DNA from 4 places in the Paenibacillus sp. MMO-58 genome. Region 1 is predicted to be linked to each of the others. Evidence: riboswitches for the same ligand, from Rfam matches in the RefSeq annotation. Region 1 holds a riboswitch; each other region holds the start of a gene.
What was found. A riboswitch is a leader RNA that binds a small molecule or an ion and turns the genes downstream of it on or off. The one in region 1 is predicted to bind ZMP and ZTP.
Positions count from the first base shown of each region.

Region 1 (4,103 bases):
ACGAGAAAATTTTAGTTATTCGAAAAAGTTTAGGCCCTTATTCCGGCCAATTTGACTTGCCTGGGGGACGACTAGAAGTATCGGAGTCCTTAGAGCAAGGCTTAAAAAGGGAGTTTAACGAAGAAACAGGATTCAAAGTCAAAGAACTTAACAATATTGGTGTTTGTGATTTTTCTGTGTTATGGACACTACAGGATGACTCTACTGAGTTCGTGCATCATATTGCGATTTTGTATGAGGTTATTGTCGCGGGAATAATTGGGGAAGCCGTGGTTCAATTCGATGGACAGGACTCAAATGGTTACGACTGGATTTCAATCGATGAGGTTACGCCGATAAATTCATCACCGTTGGTCCAGCAAGCAATCGAATGGTTTCGTACGAAGACAATCCCCGTTAGTAGAAGTTCATATGACTACAGATCTGTACGCTAACTAGAAACGATAGTCAGATGGAGGCAAAATGAAACGGATTTGAAAAGGATTATAACTGATTTTGACATTTAAGGGGCCATAGCGACAGGGTTCTTGAAGTCAAAGATTGAATTAGTGCAGCAGCCGGCAAACAATGCTCGGCTGCTTTATATTGAACTAAAGGGAGTTTCGCGGAACTTTTAAAGATCCGAAGATTGAGAAAGATAGAATTGGGCATGCGGACCAGACAACAGCATAAGCTGCCGCGTTACTCTATGGGGTCCGACATTCCTGGTATTCGAACTCGTCGATTTTGCCCGACGTTAAGAGATAATAGATGGTTGCTTCTTTATGGTATGAAGTTTGTCTCGATATGCGGTTGTTGCGCTGCTGAAGATCAGAGTAGCGGGCCGGATAATCATAGTGCACAAGATGATTTGCGGCCGTAACGTCGAGACCGGTATTAACAGAATCCGTAATAAGCAGAACGGTAGATTCCGGGAATTTATTAAATCTGTCTATAAGTTCATTGACCTCATGGATGGAGAGCTGTTTCGTCATAATAAAAACGCCTTTGATGTCCTCGTCCGCAGAAAGCTCGTCTAATAACAGGGCGGTAACGGCATTCGACTTGGAGATGACAACCGCCTTTTCCCTTTTGTCACTTACATCTCGGATGATGGACTTCAGCATGCTAATTTTTTGCGGATTCCGGTTGCACATAAGCGCCATTTGCTCTTTGATCGCCATGAGCTGTTTTTTTTCAAAAATGGAGGAGGCCCGGCCATCTCGCTCGGAGGCCGTAAAGTAATTATTCAATAGTTTCAAGTATTCAGTTTCATATTCGGGCTCCAAGGATACGACGATCTGTTTTTCAGTAATGTTCATGATATCAGTCATCCTTCCTTTTCTTATTCTTTAAATAATAGCAATTTAACTTATGATAAGGTTCTCTCGACGAAACGGCAAGCTTCATAAAATGGAATTTTACAAATGCTACGGCAAGAAATTGCCTTCAACGGCCGGACAAACGTAACAATTTCATAGCTGAGACATACACATAAGGTATAACATCTTTACTTCAGTGACTATTCTAACTATAATCACAGTAAACATTTGGAATGTGTGACTGGCGTAAACGTGGAGACCCACGAGGGAGCACATATTGTCATATGCCGTACGCCTGGGCAGAGGTAAGGGAGAGGTATCCCTTACCTCTGTGTGTTTTAGGAGGTAAGAATGATGGTCCTGAGAGAATGCGCTCGATCTGATTTTTAAAAATTCGAAATAGAAGTGTGCTGGATTACCAATCAGATTCATTCAGGGAGGAAATAACATGCTATACGAGTTGCGAATCTATACGATTTACGAAGGAAGAATGGATGCCATTCAAGACAGATTTAAGGAGCATACGTTTAGAATTTTTACAAGACTGGGAATGAAGGTCGTGAGTTTCTGGATAGATGCAACAGGCAAAAACAAACTATATTATGTGATGGAATTTAAGGATATGGCGCAGCGTCAAATGCTATGGGAGCAGTTTAAGAAAGACATCGAATGGATTCAAGTTAAACGCAATTCGGAAGAAAACGGAGGGCTCATAGTCGAAAAAATTGATGAATATTTTATGAATCAAGCTGAATTTTTCAGATTGGGAAATTGAACTAACGAAGAACTATAGCTAAATGAATATAGCGGCAGCCGATCAGCGATCAGCTGCCGCTTTTATTGAACGAAAGGGCAGTATGGCGTGATTGCACACTTTTAATTTCATGAGAGAAATAACTGGGATTCAATGCAAGTAACGATCAATCGTTTGTGCTACGTGCTAACAAATGTTTAAGGTTATCATCGATAAATTGATTATCGGCACTGTTGATTCCGCGGCCGGCAAAATGGCCCCAGATCGACGGGATTGGTTTAAAGACTGCATGAGGTATACGACTAGCCTCGTATTCATTATCGTCCGCTGTGCAGAAGAGGTCTGTGCTTCCCGGCATGATATAGGTAAGAGCTTTGATGCTCTTAAGTGCCTTATCGAAATCTCCGTTATAGGAGGGGTTCGCGCTAATATCGGCATGCTGCCCTGTCCATAACATGGCTAGGACATTATGCGGATCCATTTTCATAAAGCTATCCTCCCAGACGCCGGCCACAAAATCTTCCAAGGAGTCAAATCCCATCTCACGATAAAGCTCCTCTCTATAAAACGCATGCGATAATCCCCATCCCGCATAGACCCGGCCAACGGCACGCATGTCTGCAAAAGTCAACTGGTCTAGCTTGCTTGAATCGAAACCAACTGCCGATAACAGCGCAGCTTTCAGACTGTTCAAGACAACAAATGTATGAGGCCAGGGCTTGGCAATTCCCGCGAAAGGCGCTATTCGTTCTACCATCTCCGGGTAACTTGCCCCCCATTGAAATGCCTGAATACCTCCAAGGGACCATCCAACAACGAGAACAATCTTTTGAATGCCGAACTTTTCGGTAATCAGCCGATGCTGGAGCATTACATTGTCATAGACGGTCACCTGCGGAAAGTTCGCACGGTCGAATGGCGGAGGCGTGTTACTAGGGGACGAAGATAATCCGTTTCCGAGCAGGTTTGGAACGATGATGAAATATTTCTCGGGATCAAGGGCCATCCCACTCCCAATCAACCATTCATTTTGAACATGCTGGTCGCCAAAAGCAGTAGGATAGACAATGACATTGTCTTTCTTCTCATTCAGCATCCCGTAAGTCTTATAAGCTAGAAAAGCGTTCGGTAAAGTCACACCGGATTGCAAAGAAACGTCACCCAATTCAAAAGTTTCATACTCCATCGTGTTGTTTGCTCCTTTCAAAATCAAAGCATACTTTTAAATTTGTATTTCTTGTTGTTAGTATAGATCCGTGATATCCTCAATAAAAGTGAATGGAATTCATAGTAGTATTCAATAATTTTGAAGGTTAAGGAGGGTCAAATAATGGAGTTGCGCCAACTAAATACGTTCCGCATGGTTGCATCAACATTAAATTTTACTCGGGCTGCCGAAGCGCTGAACTACGTCCCTTCCAACGTCACGATGCAAGTTAAAGCATTGGAGGATGAGCTTGGCGTCCGCCTCTTTGATCGCTTGGGCAAGCAGCTCGTTCTCACTAACTCGGGTAAGCGTTTTTTAAGTCATATTCAAGGCGTTCTCGACAAATTGGATGAAGCTCACAGCGTCGTTCATGACCATGAAAATCTAAGCGGCACCTTAACGATAAGTGCCAATGAGGTTATTTGCGCCTATCGGCTTCCAGCTGTCTTTCGACAGTTTCGTTCGCAGCATCCTGGAGTACGTCTGATCTTCCGCTCCGTTCCGAATCAAGAGCTCAAGCAAACACTCTTTGAGGGAACCGCGGATGTCGTCTATATGCTGGACGAACCGATCCGCTCGACCGCACTTACCGTGGAAACATTGCGTGAAGAAACTTTCCGCTTGTTCGCTGCCCCAGATCATCCGCTCGCAAAGCAAGCTGTGCTAAAGCTTGAGGATTTCCACGGGCAAGTGTTCCTCACCAACGAGAAGGGTTGTCCCTATCGAACGATGTTTGACCGGTCATTTGAGAAAGAGGGCATGGATAGCATTACGTATTTAGAATTTCAAAGTGCTGAGGCCATTAAACAATGTGCGATTTCAGGAATCGGAATTGCCTTTC
Region 1 covers NZ_JBBCVY010000001.1:495,832-499,934, forward strand. The annotation lists gene WFJ73_RS02110 (NUDIX hydrolase) at 1-434, shown strand, start outside; gene WFJ73_RS02115 (C-terminal helicase domain-containing protein) at 687-1,301, opposite strand; ZMP/ZTP riboswitch at 1,529-1,609, shown strand; gene WFJ73_RS02120 (NIPSNAP family protein) at 1,750-2,076, shown strand; gene WFJ73_RS02125 (alpha/beta fold hydrolase) at 2,222-3,241, opposite strand; gene WFJ73_RS02130 (LysR family transcriptional regulator) at 3,386-4,103, shown strand, end outside.

Region 2 (4,103 bases), on a different contig from region 1:
ACCGGCATATTCCGGCAGACTCCATTTTCTTGCGCTCGAATACGACACTCGAGGATTTAGCCAAGTACAAAGTAATCGTCTATCCGCATTCGGCGATTATGACCGATGAGACGGCCGAGCTTCTGACCCGCTATGCGGAGCAGGGCGGCAAGCTGTTCCTAGGTGCCCGCACGGGGTACAAGGATATGAACGGACAATGCTACATGCGTCCATTCCCGGGTCCGGTTGCCGGACTATGCGGCATTACGGTTGAGGACTTTACGCTTATTAAAGGCAAAGTGAATGCGGCAGAGCTGCAATGGGAAGGCCGATTGTCCGAAGGCACGAAGGCGGTAGGCTTCAACGAGGTGCTTAGCGTTCAGAACCCGGAAGCGGAAGTTGTCGCCCGGTACTCATCCGAATATTATCAAGGGGAGCCAGCGTTAACCCGCCGGAATGTTGGGGAAGGCCAAGTCTGGTACTTAGGAGCTGCCTACAGCGAACCGGTAGTCGATGGGATTTTGGATGAGATTGGTTTACGCTCGCCTCTCGCGGACCGGATCACTGCCCCGGCTGAAGTCGAGATCGGTATTCGATCCTCGAAGGATGCTTCTTACGCTTTCCTGCTGAACTATTCGGATAAGCCGGTTGCGATTCAGGTGAAGCAGAGCGTAACAGACCTCCTGACCGGAGCAGCAGTGGAAAACGATGTAGAGATGCCGGCTTACGGCGTTATGATTTTGGAACTTTAATATATGAGCCCCGTGGGATTTTCCTGCGGGGGCTTTTTGCTGCGCAAACAAAAAGCCTGCGGCAATCAGCCGCAGGCAACAATAGAGAATATATAAAGGGGGGTCTTGTCCCTTATTATAGGAGCCGATAATGAAAGGAACCTGAGCGGAATATTACAGGAAGGTTACAAGTTCAGTTGATTGATACGTCCATCCGCCATTGCTGCTGAGGGAAAATAAAATTCTTTAATGAAAAATAAAGTTCTTTAATTCAAGAAGATTATTATTTGTCTGTGAAAATAAAGTTCTTTAATGCCATATACTTGGGAAGTTCCCCCTCACAGGTACAGAATGAGAGGTAGCTGTCTGACGATAAGAACATCTATCTACAACCGGAGTCGCGTTAACTGCGACTCTCGTTATAGATAGATGTTCTTGTTTTAAACAGTACGTGATCCCTTTCGGATTGCACGTTTTATTTATTCATTGAGCTAACGGGCAGGATTGCGTGGTAATATAAGGTGATAAATGAAAGGTTATTATGAAGTGGAGTGAGATACTTGAAAGGACCTTTTGGAGTTCAAATCAATGATAGTGTTTATGCAAATGAAGGTGATTTAGGGCATAACGAGTTTTTGGAAGCGTTTATTGAATTTATTGAGAGCAAGGGGTGGCAGTTTGGCGGTGGGACTGCTCAAATAGATGCAAGCGGCGAAAGAGCAGACGATTGTGATTAAGAAAGGGCGGATAGATTAGTCGATTCGCGAATATGTTAAATGTTGAAGTGTTGCGAAATCCGTAAATAAAGTATTAGATTAAATTTATATATAACACATTTTAAAGGAATGAAATCTAAATGAAAGTTCGTTATTTAATCTTTGCTTTAGTGATATTCGTAATAATAGTTGTTGGCTATTTAATCTATTGCCTTGGTTACGGAAATCCAATATCTAAAGGGATGTTTAAAGAAGAAGTCGAAGAATATCTCAGAAAAAACTATCAAGATGAAATGATTATTGAAAGTATTGAGTATAGCTTCAAAGAATCTACATCTAGCGATCAACATTTTATTGCAGTTGTTCATCCCATGAATAATCCAAATCAGATCATTAGAATTGATAAAGGATACGATGGTAATCTTCAAAGTTATAATGTTGAGAATTAATAACAAGGGTAACAAGTTGTTCAACTAACGGTGAACGTTAGTTACATAATGACAAAAAAAACATTGAAAATTGTTATTATATATCTAATTTAGAGCCTTATATGTGACTGGCGAAGCATGGGGATCCATGAGGAAGCATATAAGTTGTAGCCGTACGCCTGGGCAGAGGTAAGGGGAATTCCCCTTACCTCTTTGTGTTTATTCGAGAGGAGAAGAAGCAAATGAAAACAATTCAATACGATTTGTTTGAAAATCCATATCCCGGAAGAACACTTATTGTAGGTATGACTCCTTCAGGATCGCATTATGTTCAGGTGTACTGGATTATGGGAAGAAGCGCTAACAGTAGAAATCGAGTATTTGAAAGAGAGGGGGCTAATGTAAGAAACAAAGCATTTGATCCTAGCCTAATGGAAGACCCTTCTCTAATAATTTATTATCCTATACGACATAGGGATAAAGTACACATTGTCTCTAATGGTGATCAAACTGAAACTATTTATGAAGGATTAAAGGACCAAAGATCCTTTCACGAATCATTAATGCTTCGAGAGTTTGAACCAGATGCTCCCCACTTTACCCCAAGAATCTCAGGTATAATTAACACAGAACTTAAACAATACAGCCTATCAATTCTCAAAACAAAGGACAATGATCCTTCAGTTTGTATACGTAACATGTATCAATACAGCGGATTCAAAAAGGGAATAGGTCATTGCATACATACCTATAGTTCAGAACTGGATGGTGTACTTAAGCCATTCGAAGGTGAACCATTTGAGGTACCACTATCTGATTCAATTAATGAATTAGCAGACTACTATTGGGAACGTATAAATTCTGAGAACAAAATTGCATTGTTAGTAAAGTTTATTGATGTGCAGAATGAGGATATACACTTGCAAATTCGAAATAAGAATTCAACTATCGGGAGACTATAGTTCAAACAAAAGCTTCAGCGGATCGAAGGATCCTACTGCAGCTTTTGTTGAAGTAAAGGTTACTTTAATCAGAATTAGTTAAAGGATACGTAGAGTATCTTCTCGAATTAAACGTAAAACGTATCTGCCGAGGTAAATCGCGAATGAAAACAAGTGAATTTAGAAAGCTAATTAAGAAATATCTAGCACCAGAACTAAACAAAATTGGATTTATTGGAACAGATCATCACTTTGTAAAAGATAACGGCAGCCACGTAATCAATGCTATTGTGATACAGGCGGATAAGTATGGTGGATCGTGCGTTGTAGAGTTGGGGGTTCACTTCGATTTCCTTCCTAATACAATTAGAGAGTTTATCCCTGTAAGCAAAATAACTGTCTATGACTGTGAGTTTAGAACACGATTGATTAATAAATTAAACTGGTTCCAATCAAATGTTCTTCGTCAAAAGAAAAGTGAAGTTTGGTTTCGGTATGATCATACTGAAGATGAGTCAAGAGCAAGGGCATTAATACAAGAAATGAAAGATATGATACTAGGCCAGGGGTTAAGTTACTTCTCTCAGTTCAATGAAGATTTCCCTCGTGCAATAACCTCAATAAAATTGAATGAGTTATCACAACGTACAAAGAAATTAGACAGTTACGGAGCACCCTTGAATTTAAGATTAGCATTGTTAATAGCACGTACCCATATCTTCCTCGAAAATAAGGCTGAAGCCGCTAATTTTGCCCATTGGGGACTTACAAACATAGGTAAGACAACTGGACTAATACAGGACTTCACAGAAATAATGGATTACGCTAACGAAGAACATTAGTTTCAAAGCATGCATAATACGGCTGCAGATTAGAGATCCGCTGCCGTTTTTTATGGAGTAAAAGATTTAACGCAGCAAATTATGGAGGAGAAGGTATGACCATTATAAGTATCGAAGGTGCTAGTGCTGTAGGAAAAACAAGCACATCCTCTGAACTGGCTGCCATTCATGGGGCTTTTCATATCCCTGAAATTAATACCTGGTGGAAAGAACGACCTAACCCTGAATATAGAGAATGGTGGTTTGAACGTCAGGCAGATCGATGGAGAATAGCCTTGGAAAACAGGAATAAGCACTCATTTGTTGTTATAGACATCGATTTATTTCAACCCTTTTGGTATAACTGGGCGTATGATTTTACTTTATTTGATAATCAGTCGTTAGAGTTTATAGCCGATTACTATCGGAATCTGATTCTAGACCAAAAAATCGGATTCCCTGACAGATATTATCTACTCAGCTGCAG
Region 2 covers NZ_JBBCVY010000004.1:378,240-382,342, forward strand. The annotation lists gene WFJ73_RS15225 (beta-galactosidase) at 1-731, shown strand, start outside; gene WFJ73_RS15230 (hypothetical protein) at 1,271-1,447, shown strand; gene WFJ73_RS15235 (YfjL-like protein) at 1,567-1,875, shown strand; ZMP/ZTP riboswitch at 1,969-2,046, shown strand; gene WFJ73_RS15240 (IMP cyclohydrolase) at 2,097-2,816, shown strand; gene WFJ73_RS15245 (DUF4304 domain-containing protein) at 2,960-3,637, shown strand; gene WFJ73_RS15250 (hypothetical protein) at 3,733-4,103, shown strand, end outside.
Region 2: it holds a riboswitch for ZMP and ZTP, as region 1 does, so the genes downstream of both, WFJ73_RS15240 (IMP cyclohydrolase) here and WFJ73_RS02120 (NIPSNAP family protein) in region 1, are expected to answer to the same signal.

Region 3 (4,103 bases), on a different contig from region 1:
CTTGTGACCGATTTCCTCGCGTGGCAGGCATCCATTGTGAATGAGTATAAACGTCCGGGTCAATTCGTTACGCATAACTTTGATTTTGAATGGCGGGGTTATTCCTTTGGCGTTCAGCCGGATGTGGACCATTTCGAAGCGGCGAAGGCGCTCGACATTGCGGGGGTTGATATTTATCATCCTTCGCAGGATGATCTCACCGGGAAGGAAATTTCCTTCGGCGGAGACTCGACCCGATCGCTGAAAGGGACGAACTATTTCGTGCTGGAGACGCAAGCCCAAGCGTTCCCGAACTGGACGCCTTATCCGGGCCAGCTGCTGCAGCAGGCATTCAGCCATTTGGCTTCCGGCGCTAATATGGTTGAGTATTGGCATTGGCATTCCATTCATAACTCTTTCGAAACGTATTGGAAAGGCCTGCTCAGCCATGACTTGGGGCCAAATCCGACTTATAACGAAGCGAAGCTTGTTGGACGCCAGTTCGCCCGTTTGTCGGACAAGCTGGTTAACCTGAAGAAGACGAACCGCGCTGCCGTTCTTGTGAGCAACGAAGCGTTGACGTCTCTGGACTGGTTCAAGCTGCCTGGCGGGGAGGTCCGTTATAATGATATCGTTCGCCTCATGTACGACCGGCTGTACGAGATGAATATCGGCTGCGATATTTTGCATCCGGGGTCTATCGAGCTGCTAGGCAATTATGAGCTAATCGTTGTGCCGGCGTTGTATGCCGCATCGGACGAGCTTCTTAATGCTTTGAACCGCTATGTCGCGAACGGCGGGCATGTCGTATATACGTTCAAGAGCGGTTTTGCGAACGAGCATATTAAGGTGCGGACGGGCGCTCAGCCAGGCCTCATCGAAAAAGCATGCGGCATTCGTTATTCGCAATTTGTGGAGCCTAAAAAGGTGTTGCTCAAAGGGAATCCGTTTGGCGTTGGCGAGTCTGACAATAACGTAGAGGTATGGATGGAGCTGCTTACGCCAACTACGGCGGAAGTATTGGCTTGGTACGATCACCCGCATTGGGGACAATACGCGGCGATCACGACCAACCGGCATGGCGAAGGCGTCGCAACCTATATCGGCTGCCTGCCAAGCGAAGCGGTTGCCCGCAAAGTGCTGGAAGGAGCATGCCGCGAAGCAGGGATTTGGGGAGTCGATCAAGAGCTCCAGTTCCCGATTATCGTGAAGACGGGTACTAACGAGTCCGGCAAAACAATCCGCTATTATTTCAATTATTCGGATGAATCGCAATCCCTCGTCTATCCTCATGGAGACGGCGCCGAGCTGCTCGCGGACCGCGAGCTCCGCTCGGGTGACACGATTGAGCTTGAGCGTTGGGGCGTAGCGATTGTAGAGGAAGCTTAAGTAAAAAGGCTGTTCCTATAAGTCATTAAGATGACTAAGGACAGCCTTTTTCTATTCAGCTACATTGGATTTCGTATGGAAAACTAATTAAAGATGCGATTGCGCGTGATTTGCAGGGAGCTGCTTTTCAGATCCTGAATCTCGTTCATTAGCGAAGCTACCTTGTCCGAATAGAGCTGCTTCAGCTCCGCGTCCTTTAACGAGGCCAGGTTGATCTCGATCGTCAGCAGTGCAGACTGGGCCGCAGCTTCGAACAAAATCGCTCCAATCCCCAGATCGGAGATGACGTTTTTGTTAGAAGATTCCGCAATGCGATGGGTAAAGGTTAGACCCTCCCTGCACACCTCAATGAGACGTAGAGGAACATCAATCGCTTGAATCGTAGCTTCGTGAAGCGCGTTTTTGCGTATACGTTTCTCTTCATCCGAGCTCTTAGGGAGCTTTAGCGCATCCATGTATTTATTAAAAGAAGAACTATCCGCCTGAAGCAGCCCTTCGCATTCTGCCGTTGATCGACGCATCTTATCTAAAACTTCAGCAATAGTGGATTGAATATCGGCGAATTTTTCTCCCTGAGTCAAGTTCCCAACCATTGAAGTCATCGAAGCTCCAAGCGCAGCAATCAATGCGGCTACGCTTCCTCCACCCGGCGTAGGATTGGAACTGCCGGCTTGCTGCAGAAAATGACGGATAGAAACATCCCACGTTATTGTTGTAGTCATTTATTTGCCCTCCCCGAGCTGAAGGTCAATAGCCTTTATCAGATTCTCGAACAGGATAGCCGTTGTTAACGTTCCTACCCCGCCAGGTACAGGGGACACCGCCGCTGCGCTTGATTGAACGTCGATTGCAACATCGCCAACCATTTTACCCTCCGGCGTTTCGTTAATTCCGGCATCAATAATGACGAGATTGGGATGAACCATATCTGGCGTAACGACGTTTGGACGGCCGACCGCGACAAAGGCGATTTCGGCATGGCTCAGATGAGAAGCGATATCCGGCGTGCGCGAATGACAGACGGTTACGGTGGCGTTCTCGCGCTGAAGCATATGGAACAGCGGGAGTCCGACGGTCTGGCCGCGTCCCACGAGCGTTATATTCTTGCCTTCAAGCGTATAACCGTAATGCTTCAGAAGCCGGATGCAGGATTGGGGAGTGGCCGGGTAGAGACCGGTGTCACCCGTTACCGTAGCAAGCTTGTTATCGGGCGTAACTCCATCCACGTCTTTCAGCGGGGAGATTGCCTTCTCAATGGTGCTCGCCGACAGATGCCGGGGCAGGGGCAGCTCCAACATAATGCCATGAACGGATGAATCGTTATTCAGCCGGTGAACGAGCTGAAGGATCTCCTCTTCCGCAACCTCTGCCGTGAACGCGTGGAGAGTAAAAGCTACGCCTAGCTTCTCGGCAATTTTTTGCTTGGCCCCGGCATAATAAGCCGATGCGGGATCTCCTTCGACCAGAATGGTCGCCATATGAGGCTGGACCCCGTTCCGCTTCCACTCTTCGACCTTCGTCCGGATTCCTTCGTATACCTGATCTGCTGCTTCCTTCGCTTTCAAGAGCTTTGTCATTCCAATCCCTCCATGCCATTTTGTTCATGAACGAAAAAAAGCACCTGCGGAAGGCTCGCGAAAAAACGCAAGTCTGTCCTCAGATACTTTTCCCAGGCGAACGGAACGTCCAAGCTGCATGCTCCCTCGTGGTTGATTCCACTTTTTTCGCCAGTCGCATGCAACGTTATTTTTCTTACTGTATCAAAAGTTTGAGCGAAAGAAAAGTCTTTCCCTTCTAGTAATCTATTTCTTCCAACCGGCATACACATTAGTAGTCTTGGCTGGAAGATACATAGATTCCATGGAGGGTACGATGCGAATGAGCGTGCTTAAATACGTAATGGCTTTGCTTCTTTTTCTGGGCTTTAATCTGGAGGCGGCGGGCAATGTGACGGCGGTAGCCTCTTCTGCTTCGGCAAAGCCGGCTGCCACAGAGGATAAGCCGATCGAGATCAGCTTTGCAGGGGATATTTTGCTGGACGGGAAGGTTGCGGCGAATATGGAAAAGTATGGCGTGAATTACCCGTTTGAAAAGGTGCGAGGCCTGTTATCCGGCTCCGACATCAGCTTCGCCAATCTCGAGACTCCGATCTCGACACGCGGGCAAAAGGCGATTAAAACGTACACCTTCCGTTCCGCTCCCAAAACGCTGCAAGCGATCGTTAACTCCGGGATCGACGGAGTATCCGTTGCGAATAACCACACGCTCGACTACGGGGTGGACGCGCTGAACGACACGATAGATTATCTGAACGAATACAAGATCGGCCATGCCGGTGCCGGCAGCAATATCGACGAGGCATTCACTGCTTATACCAAGAAGGTCAACGGGAAAAAGGTAGCAATCGTTGGCATCAGCCGGGTGCTCTCCGGCCCAAGCTGGTATGCAGGGGATAACAAGGCAGGCATCGCCTCGGGTTACGATTTTGATACGATGATGCGTTACGTCAAGAACGCGGTTAAATATTCGGACATTGCAGTCATCTATATTCACTGGAATAACGAATACCAGGATTACCCGGAGGACTATGCGAGAACGTATGCGAAGGCTTTTATCGACGCGGGGGTAGATGCCGTAATAGGAAGCCATAGCCATTGCTTGCAGGGCATTGAGACGTATAAGGGCAAACCGATTTTTTATTCCCTCGGCAACTTTGTGTTCACTCCAACGCAGCG
Region 3 covers NZ_JBBCVY010000015.1:18,545-22,647, forward strand. The annotation lists gene WFJ73_RS29125 (beta-galactosidase) at 1-1,368, shown strand, start outside; gene WFJ73_RS29130 (cyclodeaminase/cyclohydrolase family protein) at 1,452-2,090, opposite strand; gene WFJ73_RS29135 (bifunctional 5,10-methylenetetrahydrofolate dehydrogenase/5,10-methenyltetrahydrofolate cyclohydrolase) at 2,091-2,945, opposite strand; ZMP/ZTP riboswitch at 3,029-3,113, opposite strand; gene WFJ73_RS29140 (CapA family protein) at 3,247-4,103, shown strand, end outside.
Region 3: it holds a riboswitch for ZMP and ZTP, as region 1 does, so the genes downstream of both, WFJ73_RS29135 (bifunctional 5,10-methylenetetrahydrofolate dehydrogenase/5,10-methenyltetrahydrofolate cyclohydrolase) here and WFJ73_RS02120 (NIPSNAP family protein) in region 1, are expected to answer to the same signal.

Region 4 (4,103 bases), on a different contig from region 1:
TAAGAATAGATAAAGGACCAGCAGCGGTACGCCTACCGTCCATAACCTGTCGCTAAAGAGGTTCCTCAGATTGAGCATATTGGCAAGCATGATGACCAGGTTAACGAGCATCATAACGGCCATAACCCCTTGCAATCTTTTGTACAACTGAATCAATGAGTCTCGGTCCGTATAGAGCCGAGGCTCCTCCCCAGGATGCCATTCCCTGCGAAAATAATGCCAGAGCGAGCCGTAAGAGCTGACATATTCCCAGCCTGCGTCCCGATACAAATCAATATACTCCTGAAACTTGCTGCTTCCAAGCGTTTGCCCCGTCTGGTAATCCAGTCTGTACGTATACCGGACCGATTCATCCTTTGCGAAGAAGCTGCTTGCCATACTCGCCTTCTTGAAATGCAATCCGTCACGGGACATATCGTTAAGCCACTGCTCTTCCTTCTCAAAGTTCCAGCTCATCGTCAGCCGGCGCCGCTTAATCAGCTTGTCACTCATCCGCCTCACCCTTTCTTCGCAATCAGAGCTTGCCGCCCTACGTTCAGAAGCTCTTCCAGTCTTGCGATCTCCGCTTCGACTACCAGCATGCCGTTCTCCGTAATGGCATACATTTTGCGGCGCGAGTCCGCTCCTTCCGGAACGGGATATTGCTCAATCAGCCCTTTGCCCAGCAAGGTATTAAGCGCCGTATATAAAGTGCCGGCACCAAGCTTAACGCGTCCGCCGCTCCTTTTCTCGGTATCCTGCATAATGCCGTATCCATGCGATGGCTCCGTATAGAGAACAATCAGGATATAATAAAACGCTTCAGTAAGCGGCAGCATCTCTTTCACACCATTCATCCTTCCCACTACTCGAACTATATCGTCTATCGATATATCTTATGCTTATATATTAAGTATCGATATATCGACTGTCAATATAGTTTATGGAAAATTTATCAAAACAAATCTCACAAAAAAAAGAACATGCCGAGAATTTCGTCATGCTCTACTAGGTTTCTTCTTTGCTTAGCGAATCGGGATATAGATGGTCATGCTGATTTTCTGCGGTGTGGAGTTCAGAACATCCGTCACTTCAAAGTCCGGTCCCTCTCCCCGCTCGTAATTGCTGTTAGGCAGCCAGGTTCCATAGATGTATTTCCATGCGTTTTGTCCAACTTCGGGCATCGTTCCGTTGCGGAAAGCCGCATATTTGCCGGCGGGAAGCTCCAGACAGGCGAAGCCGTCCTCTACCTCCGCAAACGAAGTGACCTCCTCGCCGATAAGGAACGAAAAGGCGCCATCCTCGCTGTAGCCATGGGGGATGCCATAAGCAAAAGCCGGCCGCGCTTTGTTAGGAATGCGCATAAAGTATTCATGATTGCCAAAGTGCGCATAGAAACCCGGAATCTCCTCGAAATACCGCTCGTTGTTCAGATTGGTCGGGTAGTTATAACCGATAATACGAGTCGCAGGCCGTTCAATGATGTCCGGTTTGTACATCGTCAATCCTCCTCGGATATTAGCCGTTAGTGCAACGAGATCAATGGGGAGCTGCAAGGCAACCTTCCCCTGATGCTTCCTGTACTGTGCCGGAGCCATGCCGAAATAACCGGCAAAAGCACGGGTAAACGCCTCCTGCGAGCCGTATTGGTAAGACACCGAGATATCAAGCACCGTTTGACGGGTAACTCTCAGCTCTTCGGCAGCTCTGCTTAACCTTCTCTTCCGAATGTATTCCTGCACCGTAAAGCCCGTAATGGCATGGAACAACCTTTGAAAATGGTACAGCGAAAATCCCGCCCGGGCGGCTATCGCCTCCAAGCTAAGGGCCTCCTGCAGCTGTTCTTCTATAAAGGTAATCGCGTTTTGGATTCGTGCGTAATGTTCCATTCGTAAGATTGATCCAGCTCCCTCGCTCATCGTTACGGCTATCCTATCAGGAAAACGTCTTTTATATTTGATCAGAAGTGCTCTTTTTGCACCCAATCGTATTCCATCAATTTTGCGGTATGCAAGGCTCTCTCCTTGCCATGAAGGCGACTGATGACATAGAGGGACATGTCGATGCCGGCGGAAATGCCGGCAGACATTACGATTTTCCCGTTATCCACATATCTGGCGGTCTCGGAGATTTCGGCGGATGCCGGGGCGACCTGCCTTAGTTCGTCGGTTGCAAGACGATTCGTCGTCAGCTTCAGCCCTTCCAGCACTCCCGCCTTCGCAAGGAGCAGCGATCCCGTGCAGACGGATAGAAGCAGCTCCGACTCGTCAGCGCATTTCCTGATCCAATCGGTCAGCACCTTGTTGTGCATTTCCTGACGGGAGCCCAAGCCGCCTGGGATAAGTACGATATCGGGCTTGGGACAGTTATCAATGGTATAGGCCGGATTAACGCTCAGATTGCCTAGGGCCTTAACGGGAGCTGTCTTTTCCGACACGGTGAACACATGAAAATCCTGCCCTCGATTGCTGCCCGTAATAAACACTTCGAACGGTCCCGTAAAGTCCAGCACTTCCACGTTGTCGTAGATCAGAATAGCTACATTTCTTCTCTTCTGCATCCGCTTCATCCTCCCCAATAAAAAAGAGCATCGCCTCTCTTCACGAGAAACGATACTCTGCCCAGGCGTACGGCTGATGACATATGTGCTCCCTCGTGGTTCTCCACGTTTACGCCAGTCGCACATACCATATATTTACTTTTATCATATACCGGGCATATTCGCGGAGCAAGCTAAATATTGCGGAAACAAATAAGGACAAGCTGACGTCTATGTATTGGAGTGTTCAAGGTAAAATTAAAGGCAGGTACAAAGGATGGGTGGCTATGAAGCTAAGCAGATGGCAGAAAAGCACCGCGTGTATACTGCTGCTCCTTATCATTTCCGGCGTTTTGGAATATAAGGGCATCATTTGGCATAACAACCTGTTTGCGTCTAAATACAAGGTAAGAGGGATCGATGTGTCCCACTATCAGGGCGAGATTGATTGGGGCAAGGTTGCTGGCAGCGGCAAATGGCAGTTCGTCTATATCAAGGCAACGGAAGGAAAGGATATGACGGATAAGGAGTTCAAGTCGAATTGGGAGCAAGCCAGAAGCCAAGGAATGAGGATCGGCGCTTATCATTTTTTCACAACTCAGAGCACCGGCACCCAGCAGGCGGCGCATTTTATCGAAGAGGTACCCAATGATCCCGCTAACCTCCCGCCCGTTATCGATATCGAGATTGCGCTTGATAAGGATGTCGCCCGCATTCAGCGGGAACTGACCATCCTCTCCAGCCATCTGGAGGAGCATTATAAGCAGAAGCCTATCCTGTACGTAACTTACGATACCTTTAATACCTATATAGATGGCAGCTTTAAGGATTACGAAATCTGGATCAGGGATATCGTCAAGCATCCGCGTTTACGAGGAGACCGTAGTTGGTTATTCTGGCAATACAACAATCGGGGCCATATCCCCGGTATCGATGCGTACGTCGACATTAACGTTTTTAACGGAGACAAAGAACAATTTAAGGCCAGGTTTGATCGCTAAAAAAATAGAAGCCGAAGCTTCTTGGGAAGCATCGGCCAATGGATTACTTTTCAATTTTATAGGTAAACTTCCACTCAGCCGTGTTCCCTGAATACCTGCCGCGATTCTCCGTCACAACGACCTTCAACGCTTTATTGACGGTTTTTGTGATAGACGATACCTTTACGGTATCGTTGGCTGAGTTGCTATCGGGAATTTTGTCCTGCTCTTCGGCATATGCCTTCAGCTTAATGCTATCCGTTGATTTCAAGCTTAGGGTAATGCTTTTGCTTTTCTGAACTTCCTTGCCATTCACGTAAGCCTTAGTCAACCACTCGTTACCGACATGGTTATTCTCAACCAACTCCACGCTGACAAGCGTCACTTTGAACTTGGTTGTTTTGTCCGAAGCCGAGACCGGTTGCATAAGCAGGGCAAAAACAGCCGTAACCGCCATAGCTACCTTCACAAGCTTACTCAATGCGAATGCCTCCCTCGAAATTTTTCTTAAAAGAAACTTCTCCGGGGCGCATGTTTATCCTGCTTCTTTACCATTTTCGCAATAATTAGACTTATTGCTCCGAGGATAATGCCTCCTCGATGGC
Region 4 covers NZ_JBBCVY010000010.1:147,569-151,671, reverse strand. The annotation lists gene WFJ73_RS25560 (DUF2812 domain-containing protein) at 1-492, opposite strand, end outside; gene WFJ73_RS25555 (PadR family transcriptional regulator) at 498-836, opposite strand; gene WFJ73_RS25550 (effector binding domain-containing protein) at 1,005-1,868, opposite strand; gene WFJ73_RS25545 (DJ-1/PfpI family protein) at 1,940-2,539, opposite strand; ZMP/ZTP riboswitch at 2,592-2,671, opposite strand; gene WFJ73_RS25540 (glycoside hydrolase family 25 protein) at 2,806-3,519, shown strand; gene WFJ73_RS25535 (hypothetical protein) at 3,563-3,979, opposite strand; gene WFJ73_RS25530 (glutathione peroxidase) at 4,071-4,103, opposite strand, start outside.
Region 4: it holds a riboswitch for ZMP and ZTP, as region 1 does, so the genes downstream of both, WFJ73_RS25545 (DJ-1/PfpI family protein) here and WFJ73_RS02120 (NIPSNAP family protein) in region 1, are expected to answer to the same signal.